3 regions of the Shinella sp. GW835-FHT14H05 genome follow, and region 1 is predicted to be linked to each of the others. Evidence: predicted binding sites of a transcription regulator. Region 1 holds the regulator's gene; each other region holds the start of a gene.
The links. Region 1 encodes HrcA, which represses chaperone genes, less so after heat shock. Its sites were predicted from a motif close to GTTAGCACTCNCNNNNNGNGAGTGCTAAC; they were not measured.
Positions count from the first base shown of each region.

Region 2: groES (co-chaperone GroES) is a predicted target of HrcA. The motif match lies at 2,352-2,380, and genes of this name have one in related genera.
Region 3: groES (co-chaperone GroES) is a predicted target of HrcA. The motif match lies at 2,389-2,417, and genes of this name have one in related genera.

Region 1 covers NZ_JBXAFY010000004.1:179,232-185,359, reverse strand. Annotated here, with positions in the region: gene gcvA (transcriptional regulator GcvA) at 1-38, opposite strand, end outside; gene AC1Q6Z_RS15455 (DMT family transporter) at 176-1,117, shown strand; gene hemW (radical SAM family heme chaperone HemW) at 1,220-2,413, opposite strand; gene rdgB (RdgB/HAM1 family non-canonical purine NTP pyrophosphatase) at 2,420-3,064, opposite strand; gene AC1Q6Z_RS15440 (VOC family protein) at 3,072-3,488, opposite strand; gene rph (ribonuclease PH) at 3,502-4,218, opposite strand; gene hrcA (heat-inducible transcriptional repressor HrcA) at 4,376-5,452, shown strand; gene grpE (nucleotide exchange factor GrpE) at 5,597-6,128, shown strand, end outside.
Region 2 covers NZ_JBXAFY010000015.1:9,802-15,929, forward strand. Annotated here, with positions in the region: gene AC1Q6Z_RS28850 (hypothetical protein) at 215-493, opposite strand; gene AC1Q6Z_RS28855 (DUF982 domain-containing protein) at 503-802, opposite strand; gene AC1Q6Z_RS28860 (Hsp20 family protein) at 881-1,351, opposite strand; gene AC1Q6Z_RS28865 (hypothetical protein) at 1,593-1,883, opposite strand; gene AC1Q6Z_RS28870 (usg protein) at 1,977-2,249, opposite strand; gene groES (co-chaperone GroES) at 2,526-2,840, shown strand; gene groL (chaperonin GroEL) at 2,893-4,521, shown strand; gene AC1Q6Z_RS28885 (EamA family transporter) at 4,869-5,171, opposite strand; gene AC1Q6Z_RS28890 (IS110 family RNA-guided transposase) at 5,590-6,128, shown strand, end outside.
Region 3 covers NZ_JBXAFY010000007.1:297,661-303,788, forward strand. Annotated here, with positions in the region: gene ileS (isoleucine--tRNA ligase) at 1-79, opposite strand, end outside; gene AC1Q6Z_RS21955 (bifunctional riboflavin kinase/FAD synthetase) at 314-1,294, opposite strand; gene AC1Q6Z_RS21960 (TIGR01459 family HAD-type hydrolase) at 1,309-2,157, opposite strand; gene groES (co-chaperone GroES) at 2,476-2,772, shown strand; gene groL (chaperonin GroEL) at 2,829-4,469, shown strand; gene AC1Q6Z_RS21975 (hypothetical protein) at 4,985-5,431, shown strand; gene AC1Q6Z_RS21980 (bifunctional diguanylate cyclase/phosphodiesterase) at 5,438-6,128, opposite strand, start outside.

The DNA.
Region 1 (6,128 bases):
GCGCGCAGGCCGGACAGGGAGGGGAGGCGACCGCTCATGGTTTAGTTTTCCTCGCTGAATTGTCGAAATATGATCGTTTGTACCAGAGGGAAATAACCGGAATGATAGCGCAACTGCCGGGTTCTTGCACTCGGTCCCATCGTTCGGTTTAGAAAAAATCCCGTAGGAGGCCGCCATGGCTAGCCATCAAATGTCTGCCCGCGAATGGGCCTTGCTCATCGCCCTGTCGCTGCTCTGGGGCGGCTCGTTCCTGTTCAACGGCATCCTCGTGCGCGAGCTGCCGACGCTCACCATCGTCGCGCTGCGCGTGGCGCTTGCGGCAATAGCGCTCTGGACGATCGTGCGCCTCTCAGGCCATGCCGTTCCGACGAGCCGTGAAGTCTGGCTCGCCTTTCTCGGCATGGGCGTGCTCAACAACATCATCCCCTTCTCGCTGATCGTCTGGGGCCAGACGCATATTGCGAGCGGCCTCGCCTCGATCCTCAACGCCACCACCCCGCTCTTCGCGGTGATCGCCGCCCATCTGCTGACGCAGGACGAGAAGATGACCGGTAGCCGGCTCATCGGCGTGCTGGTCGGCTTCGCAGGCGTCGCCCTGATGATCGGCCCGTCGGTGCTGTCCGATCTCGGCACGAACGTGCTGGCGCAGCTCGCTGTGCTCGGCGGCGCCATCTCCTATTCGATCGCCGGCATTTTCGGTCGCCGCTTCCGCCGCATGGGCCTGCCGCCGCTGCTGCCGGCCGCCGGGCAGGTCACCACCTCGGCGGCGCTGATGCTGCCGGTCGCCTTGATCGTCGACCGCCCGTGGACACTCGCCATGCCCTCGGCGGAGGCCTGGATGGCGCTGTTCGGCCTCGCCTTCCTCGCCACCGCGCTCGCCTATGTCATCTTCTTCCGCATCCTTGCGACGGCAGGCGCCACGAACCTGATGCTCGTCACCTTCCTGATCCCGGTCAGCGCCATCCTGCTCGGCGCGCTGGTGCTGGGCGAGATGCTGGCGCCAAAACACTTTGCCGGCATGGCGCTGATCGCCGTCGGCCTTGCGGCGATCGACGGACGTCTCTTTCGTTTCTTCATGGAAAAGCGCCGGCCGCTCGGCTCGGATGCCGGAAGCTAGAGCGTTTCCGCTTCCCTTCGAATCGCAAAAACGCTCTAGCTCTTTGTTTTTACGCAATTCCGGACGCAAAACCGCTGCGCACTTTTGCTGGAATTGCTCTGATCAGCAGGCGAGATCGGCTACGACGGCGTCGAGGATCAGCATGCCGGCCGGCGTACAGCGCAGCCGCGAATTGCCGAGCCGCTCGATGAAGCCGTGCTCGATGAGGAACTGTTCGCGGTCCGGGTCCAGATCGCGGCCGGAAAGGGTCTGCCAGCGGGCGAGATCGACACCCTCCTTCAGGCGCAGGCCCATCAGCAGCAGCTCGTCCGATTGCGCCTCGCGCTCCAAGAATTCCTGGTCGATCATGCCGTGGCCCCCGGCCTCGACCAGCGACAGCCAGCCTTCCGGCTTGCGTTCCGTCGCGGTCGCGATCTTCGAGCCGCCGGTCGTCAGGCGGCCATGCGCGCCGGGGCCGATGCCGACATAGTCGCCATAACGCCAGTAGGTGAGGTTATGGCGGCTTTCGGAGCCGGGGCGGGCATGGTTGGAGACCTCGTAGGCCGGCATGCCCTCGCGCTCGGTGATCTCCTGCGTCGCCTCATAGAGCACCGCCGACTGTTCGCCATCCGGCACGATCAGCTTGCCGGCCTTGTGCAGGCCATAGAAGGGCGTGCCCTCCTCGATGGTGAGCTGGTAGAGCGAGAGGTGGTCGACGGCGTAGGAGACGGCCTCCTTCAGCTCGCGGTCCCATTCCTCCACCGTCTGGTTCGGGCGGGCATAGATGAGGTCGAAGGACATGCGCGGGAAGATGTCGCGCGCCAGCCGGATCGCCTTCAGCGCATCGGCGACATCATGCAGCCGGCCGAGGAATTTCAGGTCCCGGTCGTTCAACGCCTGCACGCCGAGCGACACCCGGTTGACACCCGCGGCACGATAGCCGCGAAAACGCTCGGCCTCGACGCTCGACGGATTGGCCTCCATGGTGATCTCGATACCATCGGGCACATGCCAGTGGCGGGCAATGCCGTTGAGGATCGCGTCGACCGTCTCCGGCGCCATCAGCGAAGGCGTGCCGCCGCCCATGAAGATGCTGGTGACGGTGCGCGAGCCGGTGAGGCGGCGCATTGTCGCCATTTCGGTCAAAAAGGCCTGCACGAAGCGCGGCTGGTCGACCGGCTGGTGGCGCACATGGCTGTTGAAGTCACAATAGGGGCATTTGGCGGCACAGAACGGCCAGTGCACATAGATGCCGAAGCCGGGCTCGGCGAGGTCCGGCCCAAAGCTCTGCCTGATGTCGAGGGGCACCGCCGTCATTTTGCCTCAGGCCGTCAGGCAGGTTTCGACGAAGATCTTGAAGGCGCGGGCGCGGTGCGACAGCGCCGCCGCATCGCCCGGCTTCCAGCCGTGTTTTTGCTCAGCGCTCATCTCGCCGAAGGTCGTCTCGTAACCCTCGGGCTGGAAGACCGGGTCATAACCGAAACCCTGCGTCCCGCGCGGCGGCCAGACGACCTGGCCTTCGACCTCGCCGCGGAAAAGTTCCGTATGGCCGTCCGGCCAGGCAAGGCAGAGCACGGAGACGAAACGCGCCGTGCGGTCCTTCGCTTCGCTTACACCCTTTTCGGCCAGCGCCTTCTCCACCTTCTCCATGGCCATGGCGAAGTCGCGCGTGCCGTTCGCGGTTTCCGCCCAGTTCGCCGTGTAGACGCCGGGCGCGCCGTCGAGCGCATCGACGACGAGGCCGGAATCATCCGAAAGGGCGGGCAGGCCGGAGGCCTTCGCCGAGGCGAGCGCCTTGATCGTCGCGTTCTCCTCAAAGGTCGTGCCGGTCTCGTCCGGCTCCTCGAAGTTCAATTCGGCGGCCGACTTGGCGGAGAAGCCGAAGGGGCCGATCAGGTCCTCGATCTCGCGGATCTTTCCCGCATTGTGGCTGGCGACGACGATCGTCTTGGTGTCGAGCTTGCGCATAAGGGTCCTAAGCGATGTTCCAGAGGCCGGGCTCGGCACATTCGAGGCTGTTGCCGGCGGGGTCGCGGAAATAGATGGAGCGGGCGCCGTTCGGCCAACAGAAATCCGCTTCGATGGTGATGCCGGCTTCTACGAGCTTTTCCACCCAGAAATCAAGCTCCGGTCCGGGAACACGGAAGCAGACGTGGCCCGGTCCCAGCGCGCCGTGCACCGGCACGGGAAAGGCATGGGGCGGCGGTGGCACCACGGTCTCCTGCGGATTGAAGATCAGCAGAACGCCGGGGCCGCAGCGGAAGAAGACGTGGCGGTTCGCCTGCCGCGTGATCCTCTCCAGCCCCAGCAGGCCGCCGTAAAAGGCTTCCGCCGCGTCGAGGTCGTCCGCGTAAAGCGCGGTTTCGAGTATCCCTTCGAGCGCGGCGGCCATGGGCAAACCTATCTCAGGCGATCGCCTGCTTCTGCATCTCGACCAGTTCGGCAATGCCGTTGCGGGCGAGCACCATCAGCGAGGAGAATTCCTCTTCGGTGAACGGCTTGCCCTCGGCGGTGCCCTGGATCTCGACGATGCCGCCGGAGCCGGTCATGACGAAATTGGCGTCCGTCTCGGCGGCGGAATCCTCGAGATAATCGAGGTCGATCACCGACTGGGCGGCGAAGATGCCGCAGGAGATCGCGGCGACATGGTCCTTCAGGACCTTCTCGACCTTGATCATGTTGCGCGCTTCCATCCACTTCAGGCAGTCATGCAGCGCGATGAAGGCGCCGGTGATGGAGGCGGTGCGGGTGCCTCCATCGGCCTGGATGACGTCGCAGTCGACGGTGATCTGGCGTTCGCCGAGCGCTTCGAGATCGACGATGGCGCGCAGCGAGCGGCCGATGAGGCGCTGGATTTCCTGCGTGCGGCCGCCCTGCTTGCCGGCGGCGGCTTCGCGGCGCATGCGGTCGCCGGTGGCGCGCGGCAGCATGCCGTATTCGGCCGTCACCCAGCCCTTGCCGCTGTTGCGCAGCCACGGCGGCGTCTTGTCTTCCAGGCTGGCGGTGACGAGCACATGCGTGTCGCCGAACTTGACGAGACAGGAGCCTTCGGCATGTTTGGAGATGTTGCGCTCGAAGGAAACCTTGCGCATCTGATCGGTTTTTCTGCCGGACGGCCGCATTGCGAACTCCTCATTGAGATATGTGGGAAGTGCTTTAGACCAGTTCGTCAGGCGAGGGAATGCCGATGCCGCGACGCCAGGGAAAATCCGTTTTGCGCTTACCCGCGAAATCACTATATTCCAGTCGGATAACAGGGTTTGCAGCGAGAAGATGGTTTTGAATAGATCTCCGGGTCCTGAAAGTCAGGCGGCGCTCGACGAGCGTTCGGGTGAGATCTTCCGTCGCATCGTCGAAAGCTATCTGGAAAGCGGCGAGCCGCTTGGCTCGCGCAACCTGTCGCGCATCCTGCCGATGTCGCTCTCGCCCGCCTCCGTGCGCAATGTGATGAGCGACCTGGAAGAACTCGGCCTCATCTACTCGCCGCATATCAGCGCCGGGCGCCTGCCGACGCAGCTTGGCTTGCGCTTCTTCGTCGATGCCTTCATGCAGGTGGGCAATATTTCGGCGGAGGATCGCGCCTCGATCGAGCGCCATGTGCGCCCGCATGGCCAGAAACATTCGGCCGTCGAGACCCTGATGAACGAGGCGAGCCAGGCGCTGTCCGGCATGTCGCGCGGCGCCGGCCTCGTCATCACCACCAAGAACGACGCCGTGCTCAAGCATGTCGAATTCATCCGGCTGGAGCCGACCAAGGCGCTCGTGGTGCTCGTCGGCGATCACGACCAGGTGGAAAACCGCATCATCGAGCTGCCGGCGGGCGTCACCGGCTCGCAGCTCACCGAGGCCGCCAATTTCCTCAACGCCCATCTCGCCGGCAACACGCTGGTCGAGGCGCGCGCGCAACTGGAGCGCCTGCGCGGCGAGATCAGCGTCGAGCTCGACAAGCTGTCGCAGGATCTCGTCGAGCGCGGGCTCATGGTCTGGTCCGGCGGTTTCGACGAGGGCAAGCCGACGCGGCTCATCGTGCGCGGCCGCGCGAACCTCCTGGAGGGGCTTGCAGGCGCGGAGGATATCGACCGCCTGCGCATGCTGTTCGACGACCTGGAGCGCAAGGACGGCCTGATCGAGCTTCTCAACCTGGCCGAGACCGGCCCGGGCGTGCGCATCTTCATCGGCTCGGAAAACAAGCTCTTCTCGCTGTCCGGCTCCTCGCTCATCGTCGCGCCCTATCGCGACAGCGAGGAAAAGATCGTCGGCGCCGTCGGCGTCATCGGGCCGACCCGGCTCAACTATTCCCGTATCGTGCCCATGGTGGACTATACGGCCCAGCTCATGTCGCGGCTTTCGCGTTAAAGCATGCCGCGCAAAAGTGTGCAGCGGTTTTGCGAGAACGGCATGCGGCATATCTGCCCCGGCAATCCGGCCATCGGCCCTTGATTTTTCGGGCTCAAAGCTCGATATCGGGCGCAAACCTCAAAATACAATTCGGAGTACGTCATGACCGACGAGAACAAGAAACACGGACCTGACGAAGCGGTAGAAGACAACGTCACCGCAGAAGCGTCCGCCCTGGAAGAGCTGATCATCGAGGCCGATGCCCCGGCGGAGCCGGATCCGGTGGACGTGCTGCGCACGGAAAATGCCGACCTCAGGGACCGGTATCTCCGCCTCGCCGCCGAGATGGACAACCTGCGCCGCCGCACCGAGCGCGACGTGAAGGATGCAAAATCCTATTCCGTCGCCGGTTTTGCGCGCGACATGCTGGCCGTGTCCGATAACCTGCGCCGCGCGCTGGATGCCATTCCGGCCGATGCGCTGGAAAGCGGCGATGCCGGCTTCAAGGCGCTGGTGGATGGCGTCGAGATGACCGAGCGTTCGATGCTCGCAGCCCTCGAACGCCACGGCGTGCGCAAGCTCGAGCCGGTCGGCGAGAAGTTCGATCCGAACTTCCATCAGGCGATGTTCGAGGTGCCGAACCCGGAGATTGCCAACAACACGGTCGTGCAGGTCGTGCAGGCCGGTTTCGTCA
Region 2 (6,128 bases), on a different contig from region 1:
ACGCACCATTATGCGAATTGTAACGTTCCGTCAACGATTAGTTTTTTGACAGCCCTCGACTGCGCGCAAGTGTTGAACGCCAGCGCCGAAATAAACGGTAACGGCCAATTGTGCCGAATTCATCGAGCGCTGAATAAACCACCACCAGGAAGAACGGTCGCGGGTCGCTCGAAATTCGGACGCGTCCGCGACCTGGAACACCCGTGGGGCCCCTCTACGAATGATGCAGCCCGTCCAGTTCTTTGAGCGCAGACTGAATCTCGTCGATTAAGACAGGCTCATTCATCCCTGGCAATTGTCGAAAAGCCGGCTTTGAATCGACCGCATAGAAGTCGGATGCCCACGCAGCAAGGATGGCGCGCTTGTCATCGACCGAGAGAGATGGGGTTCTCACGACATCGATCGGCCGCCGGAGTTGCATGCCTGGCATCAATACGGCAGGGCCCATGGTGACTGCACAGTCGATCGCCTGCTGCAAGATGGCGTTTTCCATGGCATGGCCTCATTGCACGTGGGGATCGCGGTCGCGCCGCATGCGAGAGGCAGCAATCGCTGACGTTTCGGGAGCCAGCAGATCATGCTTCGCCGCAAATGCTGCGAACAGGCCGCGTGCCGTCTCTGCTTCGATTTCCCCGTGAAGCGCCGCCCGACACGCTTTCAGGGCAACCGAATGCGCCGCGTCTTTGAACGATACCGGCCATTCGACCAGGTGTCGGTATGCATCTAGCACGCCACGAACCTCCGCAGGGAAGCCCAAGCCGACAAGAATGGTGAAAGGTTGTCTGAACATATCGGGTTTCATCGCTCTCTCCTTTCCAACCCGGAATGTTGACGGGCGCCACCGCAATGGCGCCCCTGACCTACTGGATGAACTTAACGATCAAGCCGCCTTATGTGCTTCGATCTGAGCCGGAGCGGCCGAAGTTAGAGCAGGCGTGCTCTGGATCGAAATCTTCCTGGGCTTCAGGGCTTCCGGGATTTCACGAACAAGATCGATGGACAGGAGACCATTGCTCAGATCCGCGCCGTTCACCCGCACATGGTCGGCAAGCTCGAACCGATGCTCGAACGGGCGCCCAGCGATCCCGCGATGCAGGTAGGCGTCGGCAGAGGCCTCCTGCTTCTTGGCGGTGACAGTCAGCAGGTTGGACTGGAAAGTGATTTCGAGGTCGTCCTGGGTGAAGCCCGCCACCGCAATCGAGATTCGGTAGCCGTCATCGCCTGTCTTGACGATGTCATAGGGCGGCCAGTCGCTGATCGAGCGGGCGCGCTGGGCGTTTTCGAGAAGATTGAAGACCCGATCGAAGCCAACGCTCGAACGGAAAAGCGGTGCGTAGTCAGATGTTGCCATAGCCATATCCTCCTTGAAGCAACATGGGTACAGAAGCGCGGAAAGACGGCGCTCCCAGCAAGGCCAGCTCTATGTTCAGCAGCTGGCGGCGGACGATTTGGTTTTTGAGAATTCTGAATTCAAGATCCGCGGCGCGAAAAATTTTGCCTCAAGTAGGCTCAGCTGATTTCGATGTTTTCGCTCTCGCCGCCGAATTCCCCGGCCTCGACGAAGGCCCGAGACCACGTCTGCCTCATCATCCTTAGTGAACAGACCGACTGATAACCCGATGAGGATACGCAGCCTTGAATTGCGCCATCATCGCGCTAGCCTGCTGGAGCACACTTTCTGTCTTTTCAGGATTATCGCGAGCAAGCTCGTCGGCATTGACCCGCATTGCTTCCGCCATGCTGGCCGACATCATGGCAAAGCGACCTTCGCCGTGAACCAGTGCGCCCTGCGACGCTGCGCCAAGCCATCGGGCGAAATCGACGATGATCTCTTCGCGTTCATCGATACCAGCGCTCTTGATGATGTTGATATTCTCTTCCATAAAGGTGTCACTCCATACGCAATCGGCGCTGACACCGAGGTCAACGCCTCGGCGGTCGATCAGCTAGGAAGCGGAAAAATCAAATTCAAGAGTTCATTGAAGCTTGAACTCGCCCTCGACACGGCGCCATTCGTTCGGTCCAATCAGGCGCTGGTGTGTATAGCGGACAGAGTGGAGAGGCCCGTCGAGGCTGTCGCGCCAAAAGTCCAAGAATTTGCGCATCTCGGGGAAGTCGGGAGCGAGGTCGTAATCTTGCCAGACGTAGGTTTGAAGGACAGATTCGTAATCGGGAATGCGATAGAGGATATGCGCGGTGGTGAGACCGTAACCGTTGAGTTGACGCTCCAGATCCGACGAGAATTGCATGCTTCATCTCCTTTCATGACACTGCCAAAGGTGGCGTAACATCATGCATCCATCAACGGTTTTCGTAAATCTTCAAGGGAGGTTATTGTTCCTTTCCAGCATGTTAGCAGCCAGCGACATCGAGTGCTGATTTTTTCTCGCGAGTCTCTTGAAATCAAAAAATCTCGAAAATAAATTTTGCCTGCGAACGCTCTACGAGGTTCTCACCCGCCCGGACTGGTCATCCGGTCCGGCCTGGGTCTTCAACGTCATCATTTTTGCTCAACGGAGGAAAACATGTCGTTCCGACCGCTTCATGATCGCATTCTTGTCCGCCGGGTCGAATCCGAGGAAAAGACCAAGGGCGGGATCATCATCCCTGATACTGCCAAGGAAAAGCCGCAGGAAGGCGAAGTTGTCGCCGTCGGCCCTGGTGCACGCAACGAGGCCGGCCAGACCCAGGCGCTCGACGTCAAGGCTGGCGACCGGATCCTGTTCGGCAAATGGTCTGGCACCGAAATCAAGATCAACGGCGAAGACCTCCTGATAATGAAGGAAAGCGACGTCCTGGGCACTATCGAAGCTCAGGCCGAGCAGAAGCAAGCCGCGTAATCACACATTACCGCCCATCAGTCAAGAAACTGCCTATTGAAGGAGTGAACAAATGGCTGCGAAAGAAGTCAAATTTAACACAGATGCCCGTGAACGCATGCTGCGTGGGGTCGATGTTCTCGCCAATGCGGTGAAGGTCACGCTCGGCCCAAAAGGCCGAAATGTCGTCATCGACAAGTCGTTCGGCGCGCCACGCATCACCAAGGACGGCGTTTCCGTCGCCAAAGAGATCGAACTGGAAGACAAGTTCGAAAACATGGGCGCGCAGATGCTGCGCGAAGTCGCATCGAAGACCAATGATCTCGCCGGCGACGGTACCACCACGGCAACTGTGCTCGCCCAGGCCATTGTTAAGGAAGGCGCCAAGGCGGTTGCATCGGGAATGAACCCGATGGACCTCAAGCGCGGCATCGATATTGCCGTCGACGCTGTCGTCAAAGAATTGAAGACCAACGCCCGCAAGATCACCAGCAATTCCGAAATTGCCCAGGTCGGCACCATCTCGGCCAATGGCGACGAGGAGATCGGCAAGTATCTGGCCGAAGCGATGGAGAAGGTCGGCAATGAGGGTGTGATCACCGTCGAGGAAGCCAAGACTGCCGAGACCGAGCTGGAAGTCGTCGAAGGGATGCAGTTCGACCGCGGTTATCTGTCGCCCTACTTCGTGACCAATCAGGACAAGATGAGGGTCGAGCTCGAAGAGCCTTATATCCTCATCTATGAAAAGAAGCTCTCCAACCTTCAGTCTTTGCTGCCGGTGCTGGAAGCCGTGGTGAAGTCCGGTAGGCCTCTGCTCATCATCGCGGAAGATGTCGAAGGCGAGGCGCTCGCAACGCTGGTCGTCAATAAGCTACGCGGCGGCCTGAAGATCGCTGCTGTCAAGGCTCCGGGCTTCGGCGACCGCCGCAAGGCCATGCTGGAAGACATTGCGATCCTGACGGGCGGCACCGTCATCTCGGAAGACCTTGGCATCAAGCTCGAAAACGTGACACTCAACATGCTCGGCCGTGCCAAGAAGGTGGCGATCGAGAAGGAGAATACGACGATCATCGATGGCGTCGGTTCCAAGTCCGAGATCGACGGACGTGTGGCCCAGATCCGCGCGCAGATCGAGGAGACCACCTCCGACTATGACCGCGAAAAGCTGCAGGAACGTCTCGCCAAACTCGCGGGCGGTGTCGCCGTCATCCGCGTCGGCGGCTCGACCGAAGTCGAGGTCAAGGAGAAGAAGGACCGCGTCGATGACGCACTGCATGCGACCCGTGCTGCCGTTGAGGAAGGCATCCTCCCGGGCGGCGGTGTTGCACTGCTTCGCGCCGTGAAGGCACTCAACGGTCTGCCGACTGCCAACGACGATCAGCGGGTCGGTATCGATATCGTCCGCCGGGCGATCGAGGCACCTGTGCGTCAGATCGCTGAGAATGCCGGCGCCGAAGGCTCGATTATCGTTGGCAAGCTTCGAGAAAAGTCCGATCTGTCGTTCGGATGGAACGCGCAGACCGGCGAGTACGGCGATCTCTACGCGCAGGGTGTGATCGACCCGGCCAAGGTCGTCCGCACCGCTCTCCAGGATGCGGCCTCGGTTGCCGGCCTCCTGGTGACGACGGAAGCGATGATCGCCGAAAAGCCGAAGAAGGACGCCGCCCCCGCCCTCCCCGCTGGCCCGAGCATGGACTTTTAAATAAGCTGTGGCCTGCCCCATTCGTGGGGTGGGCCATCTTGGGGAGATAAAAAGTGCCAGCAACGATCTCGAAAGAAGATGCGCGCTTTTGTGCGAGTGTGGTCAAGGAGGTCGCGCGCGCTCAAGGCGTCGCGCGGGATCCAGCTGCGATCGGCAGGCTGACCGCAGCGGTCGCGAGACTCTATAATAGGGGCACGCACGATCGTGACGAGCTTTTACAAGCGGCTATGCGGTCGGTTCGCCTTGAATTAAACACGCTGCCTCCGTCTGATGATCAGCCGGTGTAGGCAGCGCGGTGTACCCCGTGCGCGACAGTAGTTCCAGTTCTTCTGCGGCAGTGGACCCAATCACGCCTCACCTCTAGCAGTGTATTTACGGTGCCTTGGTGCATCCGCCATAGCGAAATTGGCGCCGCTGAGCATCACTATGATGCCAATGATGTCTAGCAGCTTAACCTCCTCGGCGAACAACATCGCTCCAAGCGCCACGGCGATGACAGGCGAGACAAACGCATAGCTGCCTGCCCTTGAAGCTCCGACATCTCTTAGGAGGCGCATGTAGGTGGTGTAACCAATAGGCGAGCCGAAGACGACAAGGAAAAGCCAGCTTATCCAGGCGATAGATCCCCAATGCCCTGAAAGCGCCGTCATAGCACCGGTCTCAAATATCACCGCCACGACGACAAGGCCCAGTCCCCCACGAAGGTCGTGATCCCTGCAATCAATAATGCTGGATAAGCACGAAGAAGCGGGGGGGGCCAGGACCGATCCGTAGCCGTAGGTGAATGCGGCCGACGCCACCCCCATGTCACCTACCAAGCTTGCGCCGGGAAAGGCCTCCGGCTTAGGCAATGCAGCAACTGTCGTGGATGGCCAGAATAGGACGATTAGGCCGGCGACCCCCAACCCTATCGCGATGATGCGCCTCACACCTAAAGCCTTTTCACGCAGCAACAGGGCAAAGTGTTGATTGCCACTGAGAACTGATGGAGTGGATGCCCCCTACCGACGGCATTGCAATGTGCCAGAGTGATGTTCGCCAGAACGTCACTTAGAGGAGAGAGCATCCATGAAGGAAGTTAGCATCGTCGGCCTGGACCTTGCAAAGCGGGTGTTTCAGGTTCATGCCGCCGGAAGCGGTGGCGGTGTGGTCTTGCGCAGGAAACTGTCTCGCGGCCAAGTGGTGACCTTTTTTTCGGAACTGCCCAAATGCACGGTCGCGATGGAAGCTTGTGCCACAGCGCACTACTGGGCGCGCGAGATCGGCAAACTTGGCCACGATGTTCGCTTGATCCCGCCGGCTTACGTTAAGCCGTTTGTCAAACGGCAGAAGAATGATGCGGCCGACGCAGAAGCGATCGTTGAAGCAGCGACCCGGCCGTCGATGCGGTTCGTCGTTCCGAAGACTGAATCCCAGCAGGCCTGCTCCATGCTCTTCCGGACGCGGGACCTCTTCGTTCGTCAGCGAACACAGCTTATCAATGCCCTTCGCGCACATCTGGCCGAGCATGGTGTTATTGCACCTCAAGGCGTTGCGAACCTGGCCCTGTTGGCGGAGATTATTGAAGATCACGAGGCCGGCCTCGAACTTATCGTTGTAGAGACCGG
Region 3 (6,128 bases), on a different contig from region 1:
GGCCGGCGCGCATCGGGAAATCCGTCTGCGGCAGGTAGAGGGTGGGCGAATAATCGACTTTTTCGGGCGTATCGGTCATGGATATGGCTATCGTCTTTTTTTCGCGCGCGTTTGCGCATGCGGGGATATTGTCAGGCTCCGACGGCGGGGGCGCTTTTCGAAAACGCCCAAAATCCCGGACCTTCCGGCCTCGCTCAGAGCGCGCGGAAGGCCGGGCCACTAATTCGCAGATCGATGGTCAGCCGGTTGAGCATCATGCGCGCGGTATTACGGCCTTTTCGCCATTTTGAAAAGACGCCAGAGTCGTTTGTTCCTAGAAACAGATGCGCCGGTCGATCGGCCCCAGCGGCGTGACGCCGGAAAGCAGCGCGCGCGCCTCCTCCTCGTCGCGCTTCATCTGGATGACGAGCGGGTCGAGGCCGTCGAATTTCAGCTCGTCGCGCAGGTGGCCGAAGAAGGAGACGGCGGAAACTTCGCCGTAGAGATCGCCGGAGAAATCGAAGAGGAAGGTTTCGAGCAGCGGCGCGCCATTGGACGTGACCGTCGGGCGGCGGCCGTAGCTGGCAACGCCGTCGTGCAGGCTGCCATCGGGGCGGCGGAAGCGCACGGCGTAGATGCCGTTGCGCAGTTCGACTTCCGGGGGGAGCTGCATGTTGGCGGTCGGATAGCCAAGCGTGCGGCCGAGCTTCTTGCCGTCGATGACCTCCGCCTCGACCGTGTAGCGGTAGCCGAGCTGGCCGGCCGCTTCCACGACCGCACCTTCGCCGAGCAGGGCGCGGGTAAAACTCGACGAGATGACGGAGGCGTTCTCGTCGCGGAAGGCATCGACCAGCGTCACGCCGAAACCGTTGTCCTGGCCAGCGGCCATCAGGAAGGCCGGACCACCCTCCCTGCCCTTGCCGAAGTGGAAATCGAAGCCGGTGACGACCTCGGAGGCGTGCAGCCACTCGATCAGCACCGAGCGGATGAAATCATGCGCCGACATTTCGGAAAAGCCGCGGTCGAACGGGTACTCGATGACAGCGGCAAAGCCCATGCCTTCGAGGATACGGGCCTTCAGCGGCGCCGGCGTCAGGCGGAAGACCGGACGCTCGGGGCGGAAGACGGTGCGGGGATGCGGCTCGAAGGTCAGCACGAGGGCCGGGATGCCGCGGTCGCTCGCGAGGTCGAGCGCGCGTTGCAGCACGGCCTGGTGGCCGCGGTGCACGCCGTCGAAATTGCCGATGGCGATGACGCCGCCGCGCAGGTGTTCCGGCAGCGGCTGCTTTGTCTCGTTCCTGTGAAATACCGTCATGACGACCGTCTCCGTCACTGCAGCCGGGGCATCCACCATTTGGGGTGGGAGCCTTCGCGCGTCAGGAAAGCCGCGAGCTTCGCCTCGTCGGTGCGGCCCGCTTCGACATATTCCTGCGCATGGATGCCGCCGGAAATATAGAGCACATCGAGGCCGAAGGCTTCCGCGCCGCGCACGTCCGTCGGCATGCCGTCGCCGACCGCGATCACGCGCGACAGGTCGAAGTCGCCGCGCACGTCCCTCGCCTCGGCGATCGACTTTTCATAGATCGGCCGGTGCGGCTTGCCTGCGATCAGGCTGGTGCAGCCGAGCTCCTCGTAGAATTTCGCCAGCGCCCCTGCACATTGGATGAGCCGGTGGCCGCGCTCGACGACGAGGTCCGGATTGGCACAGATGAAGGGCAGCTTTTTCGCGGCGAGCCGTTCCAGCTCCTCGCGATAGTCCTCGACGGTCTCCGTCTCGTCGCTGCGCAGGCCCGCGCAGACCACGATGCCGGCCTCGTCAAGGCCGACGGTCTCGACGCCGAGGCCGTCGAGCAGCGGCAGGTCCTTTTCGGCGCCGATGAAATAGACCTTCTTCGGCCCTTCGGCGATCAGCGCGCGGGTGACGTCGCCGGAGGTGACGATGCGGTCGTAGGAATCGTCGGCGACGCCGAGGCCGCGGATTTGCACCTTGACGCCCGGATGCGGGCGCGGCGAATTGGTGATGAGCACGACGGTGAGGCCGGCGGCGCGGGCGTCGGCGAGCGCTTCCGATGCGTAGGAGAAAGCTTCGACGCCATTGTGCAGGACGCCCCAGACGTCGCAGAGCACCACGTCATATTGCGAAGCGATGTCGCGGAAGGATTGGATGCGTTCAGCCATCAGGTAGTCCTGTTCGAAATCGAGCCCGGCTGACATTGCAAAGCGAGGCCAAGAAAACAAGCCTCTCCACACAATTTTGCCCCATCAACAGGCAAACTGCCGGAAATTCATGGCCCTGACTTGATGGCGTGCGATTTCACTCCCATCTGCCGGCTGCGGTAACCATCCGGGGCAAAATAATTTCCGGGCGTCGTCCTTGACTCGAAAAGCGCCGACGCCTATCTCCGGGCCGCTAGCACTCCTAACCAGTGAGTGCTAACATCCATCCATCGGGTCCATACCGGGATCCGCAATGTCATTCGATCGAGGGATAAGACAATGGCAAGCACCACCTTCCGCCCGCTTCACGATCGCGTCGTCGTACGTCGCGTCGAATCCGAAGCCAAGACCAAGGGCGGCATCATCATTCCGGACACCGCCAAGGAAAAGCCGCAGGAAGGCGAAATCGTCGCCGTCGGTTCCGGCGCCCGTGACGATTCCGGCAAGGTCGTTCCGCTGGACGTCAAGGCTGGCGACCGCGTTCTGTTCGGCAAGTGGTCGGGCACCGAAGTCAAGCTCGACGGCGAAGACCTTCTGATCATGAAGGAAGCCGACATCATGGGCATCATCGGCTGATCTAGCCGTTCATCCCCTTCCGAAATTCGCTGATACCTCTTTCAGGAGTTCACACAATGGCAGCCAAAGAAGTCAAGTTCGGCCGCACCGCGCGCGAAAAGATGCTGCGCGGCGTCGACATTCTCGCAGACGCAGTCAAGGTAACGCTCGGCCCGAAGGGTCGTAACGTTGTCATCGACAAGTCCTTCGGCGCACCGCGCATCACCAAGGACGGCGTTTCCGTCGCCAAGGAAATCGAACTGGAAGACAAGTTCGAGAACATGGGCGCCCAGCTCGTTCGCGAAGTCGCTTCCAAGACCAATGACATCGCCGGCGACGGCACGACGACGGCAACCGTTCTTGCCCAGGCCATCGTTCGCGAAGGCAACAAGGCTGTTGCAGCCGGCATGAACCCGATGGACCTGAAGCGCGGCATCGATCTCGCCGTTGCCGAAGTCGTCAAGGATCTCCAGGCCAAGGCCAAGAAGATCAACACTTCGGAAGAAGTCGCCCAGGTCGGCACGATCTCCGCAAACGGCGACAAGCAGGTCGGTCTCGACATTGCAGAAGCCATGCAGAAGGTCGGCAACGAAGGCGTCATCACGGTTGAAGAAGCCAAGACCGCCGAAACCGAACTCGAAGTCGTCGAAGGCATGCAGTTCGACCGCGGCTACCTGTCGCCCTACTTCGTGACCAACCCGGAAAAGATGGTCGCCGACCTCGAAGACGCTTTCATTCTCCTGCACGAGAAGAAGCTCTCGAACCTCCAGGCGATGCTCCCGGTTCTCGAAGCCGTCGTCCAGACCGGCAAGCCGCTCGTCATCATCGCTGAAGACGTCGAAGGCGAAGCTCTTGCTACGCTCGTCGTCAACAAGCTGCGTGGCGGCCTCAAGATCGCTGCCGTCAAGGCTCCGGGCTTCGGCGACCGCCGCAAGGCCATGCTCGAAGACATCGCCATCCTGTCGGGCGGCACCGTGATCTCCGAAGACCTCGGCATCAAGCTCGAAAACGTCACGCTCGACATGCTCGGCCGTGCGAAGAAGGTCTCGATCACCAAGGAAAACACGACGATCGTCGACGGTGCCGGCCAGAAGTCGGAAATCGAAGGCCGCGTCGCGCAGATCAAGGCCCAGATCGAAGAAACCACCTCCGATTACGACCGCGAGAAGCTGCAGGAACGCCTTGCCAAGCTCGCTGGCGGCGTTGCCGTGATCCGCGTCGGCGGCTCGACGGAAGTCGAAGTCAAGGAAAAGAAGGACCGCATCGACGACGCCCTCAACGCGACGCGCGCTGCCGTTCAGGAAGGCATCGTACCGGGCGGCGGCGTTGCCCTGCTGCGCTCCTCCGTCAAGATCACCTCCAAGGGTGAGAACGACGACCAGGAAGCCGGCATCAACATCGTTCGCAAGGCGCTGCAGTCCCTCGTTCGCCAGATCGCGGAAAACGCTGGTGACGAAGCTTCGATCGTTGTCGGCAAGATCCTCGACAAGAACGAAGACAACTACGGCTACAACGCCCAGACGGGCGAATACGGCGACCTGATCGCACTCGGCATCGTCGACCCGGTCAAGGTTGTCCGCACGGCTCTGCAGAACGCAGCTTCGGTTGCTTCGCTGCTGATCACGACGGAAGCCATGATCGCCGAACTGCCGAAGAAGGATGCACCGGGCGGCATGCCTGGCGGCATGGGCGGCATGGGCGGCATGGACATGATGTGATAGGCGCAAGCCTTCACATCTGAGCCAGCTGGTTCAGTTCGGAAAGGGCGGTCTTCGGGCCGCCCTTTTTGTTTTTCCGGCAAAGGGACGCATTTCAAAGAGGTTCACCGGACTGCATCGTTTCCGTGAAAAGAATTTTTCCGTTTGTACAATAATTCTCAAAAAGCCGTTGCTGGCATCAAAAAACCAATTATAAAGACGCCCCAAGTGAACTGTAAGATTCACCCGGGGTACAGGTGCTGGTTTTGGACAGGAACATGTCGATAAACCGCGCAGCCAGTTCTCCCTGAAATATATTGATAGAACCGCCGGAAGACTTGAAAGAAGGGTCAGCGGCGGTTTTCACGCGTACGTCCGATCCGATACGCATAGCAGGATCCGGACGAAGTTCAGTACATGGGAAAGTGGTTCGGCGGACTTCGAGGGTTGTCGCCGGCGCTCTCTTTTAACGTGTCGCGTGCCCGAAACGGGGCGTGACATGTCGGCCAAATTCGAGCAACTGCCTGAGGTCGTAGGTGTTCAAGATAATCAAGACTGATCTCTCGTCGCCCTTTCTTCCGGGCTCGATGGGGTTCGACGAGACGGACAACGAACTGCTGACGCAATATTGCGTGACGGAGCGCTGGACCGGCGATCTTTCCAACGGCCTCTTCACGCTTGGCGACAAGGCGATGCAGGCGCATGGCCTGCCGCAGCGCGCCTGCGGGCTGTTGAACCTCATCCGCTGCTACGAGCCGCTCGACCGCACGCGCGTGCTCGAACTCTTCGAGCAGGCGGCCTCCTCATCCTCGTCCTTCTGCTTCTCAACGACCATTCACCTCGACGGCGCGCCGCGCCAGCCGGTGTTCTGCGTTGGGGAATCGACGGGCCTGGAGGAGAAATACGCCGGCACGATCATCGGCGTCTTCATCTTCCCCCGCTTCCAGATCGACCTCGCCGGCCGCCGCTTCAAGCGGCAATAGGCCGCTTCAGGCGGCCTTGCTGGCCTCGACGCTGGTACGGATGCTTTCCACCGGCATCGGGCGACCCAGGAAATAGCCCTGCGCCTCGTCGCAACCCTCGTCGAGCAGGATGGCAAGCTGGTTGCTCGTCTCCACGCCCTCCGCCAGGACCGGCACGCGCAGCGTCTGGCCGAGCGCCAGGATGGCGCGGATGATGGCCTTGGCCTCCGGGCTTGCCTCCACCTCGCTCATGAAGCTGCGGTCAAGCTTGATCTTGTCGAAGGGGAAGGCGCGCAGCGTTTCCAGCGACGAATAGCCGGTGCCGAAATCGTCGATGGCGATGGTGACGCCGAAGGCCTTGATGCGGCGCAGCGTCTGGAGCGCCCGCTCCTTGTCGGCGATGATGGTCGATTCGGTGATTTCGAGCTCCAGCCGGCGGGGGTTGAGGCCCGTTTCCAGGAGCACCCGGTGCACGAGGTCCGCGACATCGGCATTTCCAAGCTGGATCGGCGACAGGTTGACGGCGATCTTGTGGTCGTTGTTCCATGTTGCAGCCTCGCGGCATGCCTCGCGCAGAACCCATTCACCGATCGGCAGGATGGCGCCGCACTCCTCGGCAATCGGGATGAAATCGCCCGGAGGGATCTTGCCGCGCAGCGGATGGTGCCAGCGCAGCAGCACCTCGTAGCCGATCGTCTCGCCGGAGGTAACAGCTTTT